One region of the Streptomyces sp. 2-1 genome, then DNA from elsewhere that is predicted to be linked to it. Evidence: predicted binding sites of a transcription regulator. Region 1 holds the regulator's gene; the other holds the start of a gene.
What was found. Region 1 encodes HspR, which represses chaperone genes until heat shock. Its sites were predicted from a motif close to TTGAGNNNNNNNNNCTCAA; they were not measured.
Positions count from the first base shown of each region.

Region 2: lon (endopeptidase La) is a predicted target of HspR. The motif match lies at 6,233-6,251, and genes of this name have one in related genera.

Region 1 covers NZ_CP183383.1:5,305,356-5,314,391, forward strand. The annotation lists gene ACN20J_RS23340 (peptidoglycan-binding protein) at 1-509, shown strand, start outside; gene ACN20J_RS23345 (hypothetical protein) at 650-904, shown strand; gene ACN20J_RS23350 (Uma2 family endonuclease) at 910-1,575, opposite strand; gene ACN20J_RS23355 (hypothetical protein) at 1,850-2,119, shown strand; gene ACN20J_RS23360 (ATP-binding protein) at 2,144-2,428, opposite strand; partial or broken gene ACN20J_RS23365 (helix-turn-helix domain-containing protein) at 2,707-2,865, shown strand; gene ACN20J_RS23370 (DUF5753 domain-containing protein) at 2,875-3,561, shown strand; gene ACN20J_RS23375 (DUF397 domain-containing protein) at 3,572-3,763, shown strand; gene ACN20J_RS23380 (class I SAM-dependent methyltransferase) at 3,763-4,503, shown strand; gene ACN20J_RS23385 (hypothetical protein) at 4,540-5,055, opposite strand; gene ACN20J_RS23390 (hypothetical protein) at 5,179-6,276, shown strand; gene ACN20J_RS23395 (heat shock protein transcriptional repressor HspR) at 6,415-6,882, opposite strand; gene dnaJ (molecular chaperone DnaJ) at 6,890-8,086, opposite strand; gene grpE (nucleotide exchange factor GrpE) at 8,174-8,842, opposite strand; gene dnaK (molecular chaperone DnaK) at 8,839-9,036, opposite strand, start outside.
Region 2 covers NZ_CP183383.1:7,390,858-7,399,893, forward strand. The annotation lists gene ACN20J_RS32630 (multifunctional oxoglutarate decarboxylase/oxoglutarate dehydrogenase thiamine pyrophosphate-binding subunit/dihydrolipoyllysine-residue succinyltransferase subunit) at 1-803, opposite strand, end outside; gene ACN20J_RS32635 (HAMP domain-containing sensor histidine kinase) at 1,100-2,164, opposite strand; gene ACN20J_RS32640 (response regulator transcription factor) at 2,551-3,288, opposite strand; gene ACN20J_RS32645 (spermidine synthase) at 3,401-4,114, opposite strand; gene ACN20J_RS32650 (rhomboid-like protein) at 4,293-5,216, shown strand; gene ACN20J_RS32655 (hypothetical protein) at 5,174-6,085, opposite strand; gene lon (endopeptidase La) at 6,274-8,691, shown strand; gene ACN20J_RS32665 (lysozyme) at 8,802-9,036, opposite strand, start outside.

The sequences.
Region 1 (9,036 bases):
TGGACGGCAACGCCCGCTTCTACGGCTTCGAGATCGAGAACCTGGGCAACGGCCGCGATCCGTATCCGGCGGCCCAACTCGCCGCCGTGGAACGGCTGTCGGCGGCCGTGTGCCGTGCCCATGGCTGGTCGGCGGCCAGCGTGATCGCCCACAAGGAGTGGACGCGACGGAAGATCGACCCGTCGTTCCCGATGGCGGTGATGCGCGCGCGGATCGACGCGCTGCTGGGCGACAGGCCCGCTCCGCGCCCCGCACCTGTGACGCACGCGCCCTTCCCGGGCGCCGCGTTCTTCGTGCCGGGCCGCCGCAGCGAACTGATCACGGCCGTCGGCAGACGGCTGGTGGCCGAGGACTGCGGCCGGTACGCGAACGGCCCCGGCCCCGTCTGGACACGCGCCGACGTCCTCTCGTACGCGGCCTGGCAGCGCAAGCTCGGCTATGTGGGCGCGGCGGCGGACGGCATCCCTGGCCGCACCAGCTGGGACAGACTGCGCGTGCCGCGGGACTGACGGGCGACGGTCGCCAGAAAGCACTGGGAACCACCAGGAACCACCGAAGAGAACGAGGAGCACGAGGAGCAGCACGATGACCAAAACCGACGCCGATACCGATACCGATACCGATGCGGACGATCGCCGGGAGGTGTGCGATGACGGCGACTGAGACGGAGGAGGTGGTACTGGAGCTGGAGCGGCTGCGTCGCTCGGTCGACGTCGGTTTCGCGACCACCCGCGGCGACCTGGCGCTACTCCTCCAACGCGCCGACCAGACCGACAAGACCCTGGACGAACACGAGACCCGTATCGAGGCCCTGGAACGCACCCGCTGGCCCCTGCCGTCCCTGGCGGCAGCCACGTCGTGCCTGGCCCTGGCGCTGACGGTCTGGCAGACGCTGGGCCGATAGGCGCTCTACTCCTTGGCCCGCGCGGGCCCCGTGATCGCCTCCGTGACGACGAAACCCTTGGCGGGGCCTTCGGGGATGGTGACCTCGGTGCCGTAGGGGACCCGGTGGATGTCCTCCCAGTCGGCCCTGTCGGGGCGGGGCCCGGTGAAGAGGGTGACGGCGCCCTGACCGTCGTAGTCATCGATGACGACGTACACCGGGATACCCGCACGGGCGTACTCGCGGCGTTTGCGGACGCGGTCACGGTCCTGGTTGCGCTTGCCGGGGGAGACGACTTCGACGATGAGCTGCACGGAGTCGGCCCTGACTCCCATGTCGTCCTCGTCGCCGCACGGCTCCGTGTCCTCCGGGGCGACGAAAGCGTCCGGGATCCATGCCTTGCGGCTGTGGATCACGTTCACGTCCTGATGGCAGGCGTACTCGCCTCCGTCCAGGAACTTGTCCAGAGCCCTTCGCACGCGGTTGGTGATCAGGCCGTGCGACCGGCGAGCGGTGGGCGACACCTCGATGACTCCCTCGATGATCTCAGCGCGGTAGCCCTCAGGAAGTTCCAAGGCTTTCCATGCCTGCCACAGGACCTCGTCAAGGCCGGGCCCGTTCTCGGGCAGACAGTGAGGCTCGGTCCTGATCTCGGTCATGGTCTCGGGCCTCTCGTGTGCAAGAGCGGTCATCGTGGCGTCACCTCCTCAAGTGTGGGCTGGGCGTGCTTGTGGCACAAGCAACGCCATCACGGTAGGCAGCCACATGGGCTCACCTGCGGAAACGTTCGCTGTTCACTCGAACAGATGAAGCAGAAACGACTCACCCCGCTCGCCGCAGTCGGCTACTCCGCGCGCCGATGGCCGGTCTGCCGAGTCCCGGTTCCGGGACCGGTCCCGGGAGCGAGCGCTACGTTCGGCGGGCTCGCTCGCGCCCGACGTCCGCCTCTACGTTCCGGAGCCTTGGATGATCTTCGGCATCCCCGTCCTGTGCATCTTCGCCTGGATGGCCTGGTCGGTCCTTCGGATGAGCCACTTGCCCGCCTGGCGTCAGTGGCTGCCCGCTGTACTGCTTACGGCTGCGGTGTCTTCCTGGTTTCTCCTCGCTGCTTCTGTCGCCTCCGACTCTTGGGGGTGGTTCTACCTGCCCGTCTGCCTCGCACTGGCCTCGTGGGCCGTGAGCTTGCGGGAACGCCGCGCGGCGGGCAGGCAAAAGGGCGTCGAGGCATCCGGCTGACTCAAACAGGTGAGCAGAAACGGCTCACCCCGCCGGCCGCAGCTCGAACCAAACCCCCTTCGCGTACCGCCCCGTCCTCCCGTCCGCGACGCCCCATGTGTCCGCCACCTCCTCGGCCAGGGCAAGCCCTCGCCCCCAGCAGGCGGCGACCCCCGCGGCCGGGTGCGCCACGACCGGTGGGTCGGGGCTCTCGTCGAAGACGCTGACGTGGAGCCGGGCCGGATTCAGCCGGATCCGCAGCATGGCGGCGCCCTTGGTGTGCAGATGGACGTTCGTGACGAGTTCCGAGGTGCACAGGGCGGCGGGCATGACGAGGGGTTCGCGGTCGTGCGTGAACAGGACGGCGCGTACGAAGTCCCGGCAGACGCGGGGCGCGGTGGCGTCCGCGGGGCGAACAGGCTGTATTCGTAGGCGAGTTGCGCGGGCGGTGGGCGGCGCGGCGGGCGGGGTTCATTGGCGTCGACTCCAGTCGGGGGGTGGGGGGTGACACGGCCCGCGCCCGGCGATGGCTTTGCCCGAGCGCTCCTGGATGGAGGGGCGGGTGCTCTGTCGGCTTGTGGGCAGGGGGAGTTGAGCGATTCCGCTCAGTGACTGGAACCACACTCACAGTAGGGCTATTGGTTTACGCAGGGTTCAGCGCCGGGGAGGCTGCCGCGCGTATCGGTATGGGCAGGGCCCAGCTGAGCCAGATCGAGACGGCGAAGACGACCATCCTGACGGAACGCCTCCACGAGCTATGCCGCCTCTATGGATGCATGGATAAGACCTACATCGAGGCTCTGGTGGTCATGTCCGAGGCAACGGGCAAAGGGTGGTGGACGCCCTACAAGAAGCCCATGGAACAAGGGCCCTTGAACATGGCAGAGCTGGAAGCCGGCGCGGCTGAAGTGCGGTTGCACCAGTCACTCTTCATCCCGGGCCTCTTCCAGACGGCCGACTACGCACAGGCCATCTTCGCCACGCCGCAACTGGGTTTCGAGAACGAGGACATCGGGGACGCACTGAAGTTCCGTATGGAGCGGCAGCGAATCCTGACCCGTGACAGCCCTCCGTCCGTGCACGCCGTGATCCACGAGTCGGCGCTGCACATGAAGTTCGGCGGGACGGACGTGCTACGCGGGCAGCTGCTCCATCTCATCGAACTGGCCCGGCTTCCCCACGTGAACATCCGGATCTATCCGTTCAGCTCCCAGGCGCATGCCGCCATCAGCGGGAACTTCGTCCATCTGATCCCTTCCGTGCCGCAACTGGGCACGGTGGTACTCGAACAGCCCACGGGAATCCGGTACTTGGGTGGCCAGGAGGCCCTGCTCCAGTACAGGCAGCTTTTCGAGCGGCTCGCCGATTACGCCTTGCCTCCGATCGACGTATCGTTGGCCCCGGAAGCACACTCCGTGAAGGACTCTCTGGCCCTCATCCAGCACGTCCTCTACACCCTCTAGGGAGACGCGGATGCCTGAACTCAACTGGCAGAAGTCGACGTTCAGCGGCGGCCCGCAGGGTGAGTGTCTCCACATAGCCACCGCCCCCGACGGAACCCTCCGCCTCCGCGAGAGCGACACCCCCGACGTCATCCTCGCCACCGCCCCGCAGGGCCTCGCGGGACTTCTGCACCACATCCGTACCCGTACTCACAACTCCTGATGGCGGGCGAAGCCTTCAGGCATCCGCGGCTCGCCGCGCTCTACGACCCGCTCGATCCCGATCGGAGCGACCTCGACGCGTACGTCCGCATCGCTGAGGAGTTCGGGGCGCGGCGCGTGCTGGACATCGGCTGTGGGACAGGTGTGTTCGCGTTGCTGCTCGCCGATCGTGGGATCGAGGTCGTCGGTGTCGATCCGGCGCAGGCGTCTCTCGACGTGGCCCGGGGCAAGCCCGGCAGCGAAAGGGTGCGCTGGATCCACGGGGACGGCACCACCCTCCCGCCACTCCAGGCCGACCTCGTGACCATGACCGCGAACGCCGCCCAGGAGCTGGCCGATCCGGAGATGTGGCGGAAGACCCTGCGGGGCGCCTACGAAGCCCTGCGCCCCGGCGGGCGGTTCGTCTTCGAGACGCGGGATCCGGCCCGGCGCGCCTGGGAGGAGTGGAACCGCGAGGCCTCGTACGGGGTTACGGAGCTCCCGGGTGTCGGCGCGATCGAGGGCTGGGACGACCTGGTCGAGGTCGACGGGCCACTGGTGACGTTCCGCCACACCTTTGTGTTCGCCGCGGACGGGGAGGTACTCACCTCGGAATCGACCCTGCGTTTCCGTGAGCGGGACGAGATCGAGGCGGACCTGGCCGCGCAGGGGTACGTCGTGGAGGACGTCCGCGACGCCCCCGACCGCCCGGGCCGGGAGTTCGTCTTCGTCGCGCTACGGCCGGGAGCCGGTCACGCCTGATGCCCCGCCGCCCCTGACGCCCGGCCGGCCGGCCGCTCACGAGAGGCTGCCGACCCCGACCCACTCCCGCAGCAACCCCTCCCGCTCCGCCGCTCGCGGCGACCCGTCCTCCTGCGCCCGGCCCCACTGCGCCATGGCGGCCAGCGTCGCGCGCAGGGTGGCCTCGCCCGCCGTCAGGTGGGACAGGAGGGACAGCGAGAGGTCGTACTCCTCCTGGGAGTAGCTGGACGCCGCCGCGTACACGGTCAAGTCGGTGGTCCCGTCGGCCGTTTCGACGAGGACGCTCATCATCGGCGGCGCATCGGTCTCGCCGAAGCTCGTCACGGTCAGCACCATGTCCACCATCACGCTGATCCGACGCTTGAGGTTTTTCAGCGGGACATCCTCGACGGTCAGCCCACGCACCTCGTCCCACGGCCACAGGTCCGAGCTGCCGTCACCGAGCGACACGACCCCCTCCGGCGTCAGCCGCACCCCCGGGGCGCGCCCGGACGGCTTCGCCCCCACATACACATCGCCCTCGGCGATCCAGAACAGCCCCACCATGGCCATGGGCAAGCTCCATTCCCCCCGTGAATCCAACGTTCAGCAGACCCATACAACCAACCCCCGTGTCCGCAGGTCTCGTTCGTCGACGGTTTCCTCCTGCCACCGACGAACAACATCGAGGAACGCATGAACCCACTCAGACGTTCCACTCTCGCCACCCGAGCACTCGGCGGCGCCACCTGGGCATGCGCCGCCGTGGCCCTGTTGCTCGTCCTGGTGCGGGACGACGCGCCGGTGCCGCGTACGGACCTCCTCGTGACGCTCGGGCTCGCGGTCGTCGCCGCGGCGGGGTGGGCGCTCGCATGGCGTACGGCGCCCGTGGTCGAGTCGGCGTCAGGACGGGAGCCGGAAGCGGCGCCCCCTGGTCGACTCCCCCTCCCCAAGCGGGACTTGGGCACGGTCGCCGGGTTTCTCCTGTTCCTCCTGACTCCGTTCTCGATGCTCCAGCTCTCCCTGGGTCCCGGTGACGGAGGCCTGTTCAGCGGGCTCCTGGCGCTCTTCCTCGTCGTCGTGACGGTGAACGCGGCGGCCATGGCCCGCCGGCGGACGAGCCAGGCCCCCACCCTGCGGAAGCTGCGTGTGCTGGCCGAGGACGCGGCACACGGCGAGGTGTACGCGGTCCGGGTAAGGGCCGGGGAACCGGTGAGGCTGCGCTTCAGTGAACGCGGCGACAAACCCGGCACGGTGGACGTCTCGTACTGGCACTGGATCGTGCTGAGGGACGGCACCCACGAGATCCGGCTGTCCGCGCCGCGCGAGGACTTGGCACGGGCGGCCGTACGGCTCGGCGGGCAGGACGGGTGGCTGTGCCTGCCCAAGCGCTGGAAGCTGATCGACGAGGAGCTGCCGGCAGCGTTCGTCGCGGACAGCGGCGAGGCCGTTCCGGGCCTCGTCGCACCGGAGGACGTCCGCACGTACCTCACCCGGGACCTTCACCCGACCGCGGCCGACCGCGCGGCACGCCGGGTGCCGTCGACCGCCAAGTTCCGCGCCCCGGTCCATCTGCCGATGCTCGGCGGCGCCTGCCTGGCCGCCCTGCTCGTCCTGCCCGTGCTGCTCGTCGGCGAGGACGTGCCCGCGCCGCTGGCCTGGCTCCTGTGCCTGCTCGCGACGGCCTCGGCCATGGCAGGCGCCGTGCGCGGGGTCGGCCTCGGCGCGACGCGCGCGATCCTGGGCGATGTCTCCTGGACAGAACAGGACGATACGGATCCGTCCATCGCGTAGGTCGGCGCGGGCGTCCGGACGCCCACCACACCGGCCGAGTGAGCTGAGACCGTCCGACCACGTGAAGGGGCCCGGAGGTTCGGTCGAACCTCCGGGCCCCTTCACATGTGCTGACCTGCGCGCGTCGGTCAGTCGGTGTCAGTCCGACTGCTGTCGCTTCGGGCGCCACACCACCAGTGCGCTCGTCTGCTGGACCTCCTGGTACGGGACCAGGTCGCGGCGGTACGAGGCGTGGACGGCGGCCTCGCGCTGTTGCATGGCCGCCGCCGCGCCGTCCAGGGCCGCTTCCATCTCCGCGACGCGGGACTGGAGCGCGGCGACCTGGTTCTCCAGCTCGATGATGCGCTTGATGCCGGCGAGGTTGATGCCCTCGTCCTGCGACAACTGCTGGACGGTGCGCAGCAGTTCGATGTCACGGGCCGAGTAGCGACGGCCGCGCCCGGCCGTGCGGTCCGGGGAGACCAGGCCGAGGCGGTCGTACTGGCGGAGGGTCTGCGGGTGCAGGCCGGAGAGCTGGGCGGCCACCGAGATGACGTACACCGGTGTTTCTTCCGTCAGCTCATATGCGGAATAAGAACTCTGTCGACGGCGTCCGGTTGCGTCCATGGTGTCCTCATGCTCCCTTCGCGGCCTGGAACAGCTCCGCCCGCGGGTCCTCGTCCGCGGTGGCCTCGCGATACGCCTCGAGCGCGTCACGAGCCTTCCCCGTCACGTCCGTGGGGACACTCACCTCGACGGTGACCAAGAGGTCCCCGCGGGTGCCGTCCTTGCGGACCGCGCCCTTGCCACGGGCGCGCATCGTACGGCCGTTGGGTGTGCCCGGGGGCAGCTTCAGGGTGACCGGAGGCCCCCCGAGCGTGGGCACGCGGACCTCGCCGCCGAGCGCCGCCTCCGTGAAGGTGACGGGGACGGTGACGGTGAGGTTGTCGCCCTTGCGGCCGAAGACCGGGTGCGCGTCGACGTGCACGGTGACGTAGAGGTCGCCCGCGGGTCCGCCGCGCTCGCCCGGGGCGCCCTTGCCGCGGAGCCGGATGCGCTGGCTGTCCGAGACCCCGGCCGGGATACGGACCTGCATGGTGCGGGACGACTTGGCGCGCCCCGAGCCGTTGCAGACCAGGCACGCGTGCTCCGCGATCAGGCCGCGGCCCTTGCAGTCGGGGCACGGGTCGGTCAGCGAGAAGCCGCCGCCCGAGCCGCGCGCCACCTGGCCGGTGCCGACGCAGGTCGGGCACACGCGCGGTGTGCCGTTCTTGTCGCCGGTGCCCGAACAGGCCTTGCAGGGGGACTGCGAGGTCATGCGGAGGGGCACGGTCGCCCCGTCCACGGCCTCGGTGAAGCTGAGCGTGACCTCGGTGTCGATGTCCTGGCCGCGCCGCGGCTGCGTACGCGTGCCGGTGGTGGCGCCGCCGCGGTTGAACAGCCCGCCGAACACGTCACCGATACCGCCGCCGAAGCCGCCGGCGCCGCCCTGGCCGCCCGCTCCGCCCTGACCCGGGCCGCCGCCGAAGAGGTCGCCCAGGTCGAAGTTGAAGTTGCCGCCCCCGGCGCCCGGACCGGGCCGGAACCCGCCGTTGCCGAAGAGGGCGCGCGCCTCGTCGTACTCCTTGCGCTTCTTGGGGTCCCCGAGGATGTCGTTCGCCTCGGAGATCTCCTTGAAGCGGTCCTCGGCCTTCGCGTTCCCCTTGTTGGCGTCCGGGTGGTACTCGCGGGCGAGCTTCCGGTACGCCTTCTTGATCTCGGCCTCGGTGGCGTCCTTGGGGACGCCGAGGACCTTGTAGTAGTCCTTCTCGATGAAGTCCTTGGTGCTCATCCTCGACGCCCCTCCTTCCGCACGTCACTGTCACGTACGCGCTTGGTGTTCATGGTGCATACGGGCGCGCGTACGCCCTGTTCCACGTCAGCCCTCGTCCGGGCCACCGCTCTCCTTGTCGTCGGCCGCCTGCGTCCCGTCCGCCTCGTCGCCCTTGACCGTCTGCGCGCCCGGCTGGGGCTCGGCGACGGCCACCCGCGCGGGGCGGATGGTGCGCTCGCCGAAGCGATACCCCGGCTGCAGAATCGCCACGCACGTCGTCTCGGTGACGTCCGGTGCGTAACTGTGCATCAGGGCCTCGTGGATCGTCGGGTCGAAGGGCTCGCCCTCCTTGCCGAACTGCTGCAGACCCATCTTCGCCGCGACGGTCTCCAGCGACTCGGCCACCGACTTGAAGCCGCCGACCAGTTCGCTGTGGTCCCGCGCGCGGCCGATGTCGTCGAGCACGGGCAGGAGCTCGGTCAGGAGGTTCGCGATGGCGATCTCCTTGACCGCGATCCGGTCGCGCTCGACCCGGCGGCGGTAGTTCTGGTACTCGGCCTGGAGCCGCTGGACGTCCGCCGTGCGCTCGCCGAGCGCCGTGCGTACCTGGTCCAGCTGAGCGGTGAGGCCCGCGATCTGTGCTGCTGCTGCCGCGTCCCCGGCCTGGGCTGCCCCCTCCTCCACGGAGGGGGCAGCCTTCGGCTCGGCGTCTTCAGAGGTGGCGCCGGAGGGGACGTCGGGCTGCTCGTCGAAGCCCGGGGTCTCCTCTGTCACGCGGCACCGTCCTTGCGGTCACGGTCCTCGTCGACGATCTCGGCGTCCACGACGTCGTCGTCGGCGGCCTTGGCGCCCGCACCCTCGTCGGCACCCGGGGCCTCGGCACCGGCGGCACCCTGCGAGGCCTGGGCGTCCGCGTACATCGCCTGGCCGAGCTTCTGGGAGACGGCGGCGACCTTCTCGGTGGCCGT
Region 2 (9,036 bases), 2.1 Mb from region 1:
TCGGCCTTCTTGATGCCCGCGACGACCAGCTGGCGGTCGCCGTTGGGCTTCACCAGGTCGATGGCGAGGCCGAAGTTGATGTGCTCCGGCTTGACCAGCGTCGGCTTGCCGTCCTTCTCCACGAAGGAGTAGTTCATCGACGGCATGGCCTTGATGGCCTGCACCATCGCGTAGCCGATGAGGTGGGTGAAGGAGATCTTCCCGCCCCGGGCACGCTTCAGGTGGTTGTTGATGACGATGCGGTTGTCGAAGAGCAGCTTCACCGGGACCGCGCGCACGGACGTGGCCGTGGGCACCTCGATGGAGGCGTTCATGTTCTTCGCGACCGCGGCACTCGGGCCGCGCAGCGTCACGTACTCCGGACCCTCTGGGGACTCCGACGCGGGCTCCGCCTTCGCTGCGGCCGGCTTGGCCGCGGCGGGCTTCGCCGGAGCCGCGGCAGGAGCAGCGGCGGCGGGCTTCGCCGGCGCGGCGGCTGCCGGCTTCGGCGCCGCGGGTGCGGCCGGGGCCGGAGCGGCCTGGGCCGGAGCCGCGGGCGCCGCAGGGGCGGCCGGAGCGACCGTGGTGGTCCCCGCGGCCCCCGCGGCCGCGGTACCCGACGGGGCCGAGGCGGCGACGCCGCCCGGCTTGTAGTCGGCGAAGAAGTCCCACCAGGCTCGGTCTACCGAATTCGGGTCCTGGAGGTACTGCTGATAGATCTCGTCGACGAGCCACTCATTGGGACCGAACGCAGCAGCGGGGTTCTTCTTCCCGGCTTGGTCCTCTGTCGAGGTGCTCGAGTTACTGGGGGACTGTGGCGACACGGCGGCAACCGCCCTCTTCCGCTTCACAAGGTGATGGACAGCGGGAATAAAGGCTACGCCTCCCGGACCGCGTAGGTCAGGCCGGGCCTGGTCATCGTCGCGTAAGTCACATCGAAAAGCGTGTTTCGGTGGTGGAAATGGCGGGAAACAAGCGAGGTTCCGATGCGGAACCGACACGTCGGGTCAGGACTGCGACCTCGAAAGGCCGAGCCTCCGTACGAGGACCGCGCGATGACACGTGTCCTGCTGCCCGATCACACGATTCACTCATGGATCTTGGGCTCTAGATTTGAACCCTACGTCAATCTGTCAAGCGAAGGCACGCCCGGAAGAGTGACCTGGATCCGGCAGCCACGCGGGGATTCGGCCACACCGATCCGGCCGCCGTGCAGATCCACCGCCCAGCGGGCGATCGCGAGCCCCAGGCCCGTACCGCCGTCGCTGCCGGGACCGTGCGGGGCGACCACACCGCCGCGGTTGAACCTCTCGAAGACCCGGTGCCACTCCGAACGCGGGATGCCGGGACCCTCGTCCAGGACCTCCAGGTCCAGCGACTCGTGTCCCTCGCCGCGCCGGGCCTTCACGGTGACGCGGCCGTGCGGCGGGCTGTGCTTGACCGCGTTGTCGATGAGGTTGGCGACGACCTGGTGTATCCGCTCCGGGTCCGCGTGCGCGGTCAGCTCGGGCGGCGAGACGTCCAGGTGCAGATGGACGTCCGTGCGCGTGTGACTGCCGGAGCCGGAAGCGATGCCCGCGCGCGCCGAGGCGACCATGTTGGCCTCCTTCAGTACGCCGGACAGGTACGGCCACACCTCGAAGCGCCGCTTGCGCAGCGGTACGACGCCGTTGTCCAGGCGGGAGAGGTCGAGAAGCGTCTCCACGAGCCGCCCCAGCCGCTCCGTCTGCTTGAGGGCCGTACGCATCGTCTCGGGGTCGGCGGCGGAGACTCCGTCCACCACGTTCTCCAGGACCGCGCGCAGTCCGGCGATGGGCGTGCGCAGCTCGTGGGAGACGTTCGCCACGAGTTCCTTGCGCTGGCGCTCCTGGGCCTCCAGGTCGTCGGCCATGCGGTTGATCGTCTGGGCCAGGTCGCCCAGCTCGTCGCGGCGGTCGGCGCCCCTGACGCGGCGGGTGTAGTCGCCGTGCGAGATGCCCCGCGCCACGGTGTTCATCTCGTCCAGCGGCGATGTCAGCGAGTGCGCCACGAACTGGGTGATCAGCAGCGTCGCGATCACCGAGAAGACCGTGATGAAGCGCAGCTCCGTCTCGGTGCGCACCGCGATCATCAGCAGACCGGTGGTGATGAAGACAGAGACGACGACCAGGGCGCCGAGCTTCGTCTTGATCGAGAAGGGACGCATCTCGCCCCAGGTGTCCGTCGCCGATCCCAGCGCGGAAGCGGTACCGGCGGCCGGCGTCGCCGCGGAGGCGGGGGCCGTCCCGGAAGCCGCACTTGAATCGGGCACCGGACTCAGCCCGGACACCGAGCCCGAGCCGGTGCCGGCGTCGACACCGGTGCCGCCACCGGAGTGGGGCGGTGAATCCGAGCCGGGGCCGACGAACGCGCCCGTACCCGAGCCGGTGTGCGACCCCGCGTCCGAGCCCGAATGCGGCCCCGCAGCCGAGCGCCTGCCCGAGCCCGGGCGTCTGCCGAACGGCGAACGGGATCCCGCACCCGCCAGCACACTCCTGCGCCACGCACCGATACTGCTCATCACTTCCGCCCCCTCAACCAGGGTGCCCGACTCTAGGGCGTCGGGGTCTCCAGCGCGTAGCCCACGCCATGAACCGTACGGATGCGCTCGGCGCCGATCTTCCGGCGCAGCGCCTTGATGTGGCTGTCCACGGTGCGGGTGCCGGACGCGTCGGCCCAGTCCCACACCTCGGCCAGCAGCTGCTCGCGCGAGAGCACCGCACGTGGCGTGTTCGCCAGACAGACCAGCAGGTCGAACTCCGTGGGCGTGAGATGCACGTCCTCGGAGCGCACCCGGACCCGGCGCTGCGCGTGGTCGATCTCCAGCTCGCCGAGCCGCAGGATGCCCGAGCGCGGCGTCGACGCGGCCAGCGCGGCGCGCTCCACGCGTCGTAGCAGTACGTGCACGCGCGCGGCCAGCTCGCGCATCGAGAACGGCTTCGTCATGTAGTCGTCGGCGCCCACGCCGAGCCCGACCAGCATGTCCGTCTCGTCGTCGCGCGCGGTGAGCATCAGCACCGGCACCGGACGCGCCGCCTGTACTCGGCGGCAGACCTCCAGGCCGTCGAAGCCGGGCAGCATGATGTCGAGGATCAGCAGGTCGGGCTGCCATGCCTCGGCCGTGTCGACGGCGGCCGGCCCGTCACCCGCCGTTTGCACGAGGAATCCCTCGGCACGCAGGCGAGCGGCGATGGCGTCCACGATCGTCGGATCGTCCTCGATCACCAGCACGCGGCGCTGAGCGCCCGGCGTGGCCGCCGTGCCGTTCTGGGAGGTGTGTGTCTGCTCCATCGCCCGCCCCTGAGTGTGCTTTCCGGAACCAGTGGGGTGATTCCATGACTGCGCTTGACGCTTGAATGATCGGCGTCAGGTCAGCAGGGTACGGGCAGTGACCGCCGCTCGGCTATCCAGGCCCGACCGCGAGATGCACGACGTCCGGAACGCCCCGGGCAACCGGGATCTCTTCGGTACGCACCTGTCGGAACCCGGCATTCCCCAAGGTTCTTGCGAAATCAGGCGAGGGCTTGGCCGACCAGACGGCCAGTACCCCACCGGGCCTCAACACCCTTGCGCACGCGGCGAGTCCGGCCGCCGAGTAGAGGTTTTCGTTGCCCTCTGTGACGGTCCACTCGGGTCCGTTGTCGATGTCGAGGCACAGCGCGTCGTACGTGTCGGACGTCTCATTGACGTATGCGACGAGATCCGCCTCGATGATCTCCGTGCGCGGGTCCGCGAGCGCCGGCGCCGAAAGCCCGGTGAGCGGTCCGGAACGGTGCCAGTCGATGATGGCCCGCTCCCGTTCGACGACGGCGATCCGGCCCCAGCGCGGCTCGTCGGCCGCGTGTGCGAGCGAGAAGCCGACGCCCAGGCCGCCGATCAGGACGTCGGGCCCCGGCCGCCCGTCCAGCGCGCCGAGCGCGGCCTCGACCAGCCGTCTCTCCGAGCGTCCGTCGGAGGTGTCCATGAGGAAACAGCCGTTGGCGATGATCTGCAGCAGCCCGCCGTGGCGGCGGAGCACGACCTCGCCGTACGGCCCCTCGCGACGGTCGATGACTTCGGGAGCGCCGTAGGAAGCGTCATGGGAAGCGTCGTGAGCGGTGTCGTGCGAGGTGGTCATGCGGTCATCCTGGCAAGTTCCCCCAGGGCGAGCAGCTGATTTCCGCCGGGCCGCCGAGTTGCGCCGGGGCCGGGCCCGACCGTGAGAGATGGCTGTGAATCGGCCCTTCCGTGGTCCCCGTCACAGACAGCCCGGTCGTGCGAAGCTGAGTGTGGGGGTGACGGAAGGAGCCTCCACGGTGAAAAGGCCTGTGACGAGCGGCGCGGAGACGACGAACCCCGCCGCGTCCTCCGCCTCCGCTGAATCCTCCGGCCCCGCTGCCTCCACCGACTCCACCGCCGATCGGGACGCCGCTCCCGCCGCCGGGCTCGACGGCATCCCGCGACAGCGGCCCCTCGCCGTCTCCGCCGAGGGCGTGCACGTCGCCGTCGCCGAGAGCGTGCCCGCCGATGTGGGGACCTCGCCCGCCGCTGACGGGAGCGCCCGGCCCCTGCTCGCCGGGCTTCGCCGCGTCCGGCCCTGGCGGCTGTTCCCCACGCCCACCGGGACCCCCTTCACCTTCGGGTACGCGGTCGTCCTCGCGGTGACCTCTCTCGTCGCCGAGTACGCGGACCCCGGCCTGGTGGACCGGGTGCTCCAGGCGTCCAGCACCGATGTGGCCCATCTGGCGCAGTCGCCGGTGCGTGTGCTGGTCGCCAGTGCGCTGTGGATCGCGGGGGGCCTCACGTCGGCGTACGTGATCGCCTTTCTGCTGGTGCTCACCGCGCTGGAGCGGCGGATCGGTGGGTGGCGTACGGCAGGCGTCTTCCTGCTGGGACACAGCCTGGCGACGCTGGCCACCGAGATACCCGTCGGCCTCTCCGTCCTCGCCGGGCATCTGCCCGAGAGCTCGCTCCACCGCTACGACTACGGCATCAGCTTCGGCGTCGCCACGAGCGTCGGCGCGCTGGCCGGGCTGCTGAGGCCCTGGCTGCGCTGGACCGTGCTCGCGGTGTTCGGCTGGATGGTCGTCGGTGACCTGATCGCGTTCACGGATCCGATGACGAACTGGGGACACACGATGGCGCTGGCCATAGGGGTGGCCACCTGGCCGCTGCTGCGCCGGGTCGGCCCGCCGGGTCAGCTCCAGGACGACGACCGGGACCACGGAGCCCCCTCGTAAGGCACGGGCCTGCCCGTGAACGCGTCCAGGAGGATGCGGTCGCCGACCGGCCGGTCCAGCTTCACCGTCACCTTCTTCGCACGCAGCTCCTTTGTGCAGAGACCGTCGGAGGGGTTGCGGATCCAGGCGGAGAACACCACGTTGTCCGCGCTCTCCAGCACGTCGACGCCGGGGCCGTCGTCGCAGGACCCGTGGTGGGCGCGCAGCACGACGGTCCGGCCGTCCCGCGACACCGTGTTCAGTCCGGCGAGCTCCCACAGGTCATCCGTCAGGTTCGGTAGGGGCTTGACCGGGGGCTTCGGGAGCTTCGAGGCGACGACCGCGACGCGCTTGAGCGGCGTGTCGTAGCCCTTGATCGTGAAGTGCCAGGCGGGGACCGTGGCCGACCCCTGGCTGGTCCGGATCGCCATCTCCCCGAGCCGCGCACCGGTCACGGTGAGCCGGGGCCCCGGACCGGCCGCACCGGAACCCCCGCCGATCTGCTCGTACGCCGCCCGCGCGGAGACGACCGGAACGGCCAGCGAGCCGCCACCGCGCCAGCGGACCTCCCCCTTCTTCGGCGGGGCGCCGGGAAGGGAACCGCGGATCTCGAGGTTCTGACTCTGGTACGCCTGCTTGTCGGCGTCGCTGTGGAAGGCACCCTCGGGCAGCTGGACCGGATCCCCCAGCGGGAAGTAGCCCTCACGCCACACCCGCGCCGCCGCCGAGCCCTCCCAGGCGTCGGAGACCTGACGTGCGCGTTCCGTGGCACGTGCCGGGTCGTGTGTACCGGCATCGCCGTACTTGTCCCCGCAGGAGGTGACTCCGACGGCCGCAGTGGCGAACAGGGTCAGGCCGACGAGCAATCGACGCAGGTGTGCGGTCCGCATGATGCCCCCGAGGCAGACGACTGGAACGGATGAGGAATCCGACGCTGCACCTGTGACGCACCGGCCGGGCGAGACGTTCACCGGGGTTCACCGCCCCGATCGCTCACAGCGAACAGCGCCTGGGGAACAATTGAAGGCTCACATGCATTGAGTCGGCATAGCTCAACTTGAATGCCGAAGGGGAGATCATGACTTTGACGTCCGAACCGCTCACTCTGCCCGTGCTGCCGCTCGACGACGAGGTCGTGCTGCCCGGCATGGTGGTGCCCCTGGACCTCAACGACGCCGACGTACGCGCCGCGGTGGAGGCCGCACAGGCCGCCGCGCGCTCCAGTGGAGGAAGCAAGCCGAGGGTGCTGCTTGTTCCGCGGATCGACGGGACGTACGCGAACACGGGCGTGCTCGGCACGGTCGAGCAGGTCGGACGCCTCGCCGACGGTGACCCCGGCGCCCTGATCCGCGGGCGCGGCCGGGTGCGCGTGGGCGCCGGTACGACCGGCCCCGGAGCCGCTCTGTGGGTGGAGGGCGTCCAGGTCGAGGAGACCGTGCCCGACCCGCTGCCCGGCGCCGTGACCGAGCTGGTCAAGGAGTACAAGGCGCTGGCCACCAACTGGCTGAAGAAGCGTGCCGCCTGGCAGGTCGTGGACCGCGTCCAGGCCATTGACGACGTGTCCGCGCTCGCCGACAACTCCGGCTACTCGCCGTTCCTCACGACCGCCCAGAAGGTCGAGCTGCTTGAGACCGCCGACCCGGTGGCCCGGCTGAAGCTCGCCACCGAGCAGTTGCGCGAGCACCTCGCCGAGCAGGATGTCGCCGAGTCCATCGCCAAGGACGTACAGGAAGGCGTGGACAAGCAGCAGCGGGAGTTCCTGCTGCGGCGCCAGCTGGAGGCCGTCCGCAAGGAGCTGCGCGAGCTGAACGGCGAGGCGGAGGGCGAGGAGTCCGACGACTACCGGACCCGCGTCGAGGCCGCCGACCTCCCCGAGAAGGTCCGCGAGGCCGCGCTCAAGGAGGTCGAGAAGCTGGAGCGCTCCAGCGACCAGTCCCCCGAGGGCTCCTGGATCCGCACCTGGCTCGACACCGTCCTGGAGCTCCCCTGGAACGAGCGCACCGAGGACGAGTACGACATCCAGGGCGCCAAGGCGATCCTGGACGCCGAGCACGCCGGTCTGGAGGACGTGAAGGAGCGGATCACCGAGTACCTGGCCGTGCGCAAGCGGCGCAACGACCGGGGCCTGGGTGTCGTCGGCGGGCGGCGCGGCGGTGCCGTGCTCGCGCTCGTCGGACCTCCCGGCGTCGGCAAGACCAGCCTCGGCGAGTCCGTCGCGCACGCCATGGGCCGCAAGTTCGTCCGGGTCGCCCTCGGCGGCGTACGGGACGAGGCGGAGATCCGCGGACACCGGCGTACGTACGTCGGCGCGCTGCCCGGCCGGGTCGTGCGGGCCATCAAGGAGGCCGGGTCCATGAACCCGGTGGTCCTGCTGGACGAGATCGACAAGGTGGGCTCCGACTTCCGCGGCGACCCGGCCGCGGCCCTGCTCGAAGTCCTCGACCCGGCACAGAACCACACCTTCCGCGACCACTACCTGGAGGTCGAACTCGACCTGAGCGACGTGGTGTTCCTCGCCACGGCCAACGTGCTCGAAGCCATCCCGGAGGCACTGCTCGACCGTATGGAGCTCGTGCGGCTCGACGGCTACACCGAGGACGAGAAGGTCGTCATCGCCAGGGACCACCTGCTGCCGCGTCAGCTGGAGCGGGCCGGGCTGGAGAAGGCCGAAGTCACCCTGGACGAGAGCGCGTTGCGCAAGCTGGCCGGCGAGTACACGCGGGAGGCGGGCGTCCGCAACCTGGAGCGGTCCGTCGCACGGCTGCTCCGCAAGGTCGCGGCGCAGCACGAACTCGGCGAGCGGGAACTGCCGTTCACGGTCGGCGCCGACGATCTGCGCGCGCTGATCGGACGGCCGCACCACGTGCCCGAGTCCGCCACGGACCCGGCCGACCGCCGCACGGCGGTGCCCGGCGTGGCGACAGGCCTCGCGGTCACGGGCGCGGGCGGTGACGTCCTCTTCGTGGAGGCGTCGCTGGCCGACCCGGAGACGGGTGCGTCGGGTCTGACCCTCACCGGACAGCTCGGTGACGTCATGAAGGAGTCGGCGCAGATCGCGCTCTCCTTCCTGAGGAGTCACGGAGCCGAACTCGAACTGCCCGTGGGTGACCTGAAGGACCGGGGTGCGCACATCCACTTCCCGGCCGGCGCGGTCCCCAAGGACGGCCCGAGCGCCGGTGTCACCATGACGACGGCCCTCGCCTCGCTCCTGTCGGGCCGGCTGGTCCGTACGGACGTGGCCATGACGGGTGAGGTCTCGCTCACCGGCCGGGTGCTCCCGATCGGCGGAGTGAAGCAGAAGCTGCTCGCCGCGCACCGGGCCGGGGTCACGACCGTGATCATCCCGAAGCGCAACGAGGCCGACCTGGACGACGTCCCGGCCGAGGTCCTGGAGAAGCTCGACGTCCACGCCGTCACGGACGTCCGCCAGGTCCTCGAACTGGCCCTCGCCCCGGCGACGAACGGCGCGGCGACGGAGGTTCCGGTGGCGGCGTGACGGACGTCCACCGGTAACGCAAGGCCCGGGTCCCTCTTTCTGAGGGGCTCGGGCCTTCCGCGTACGTACGTCTTCCGAGTACGGATGCGCGGGGCATTGCCGTGCGCGGGTCAGCCGTTGGCCAGGGCCACCACCCTGTCCAGAGCTCCGTTGAACTTGTTGTGGTCGCCGACCGTCGGGCCGGACGAGGTGTACTGCCACATCGTGTAGTAGCTCCAGCCAGCCGGGAGTGTGCCCACCGCCGAGGCGTAGCGCGCGATCCAGAGCGGGTTGGCGGTGGCGAAGCCGGCGTAGTTGCCGGTGCACTCGGTCCACCAGCTGGTGGCCGTGTAGATGACGGCGTCG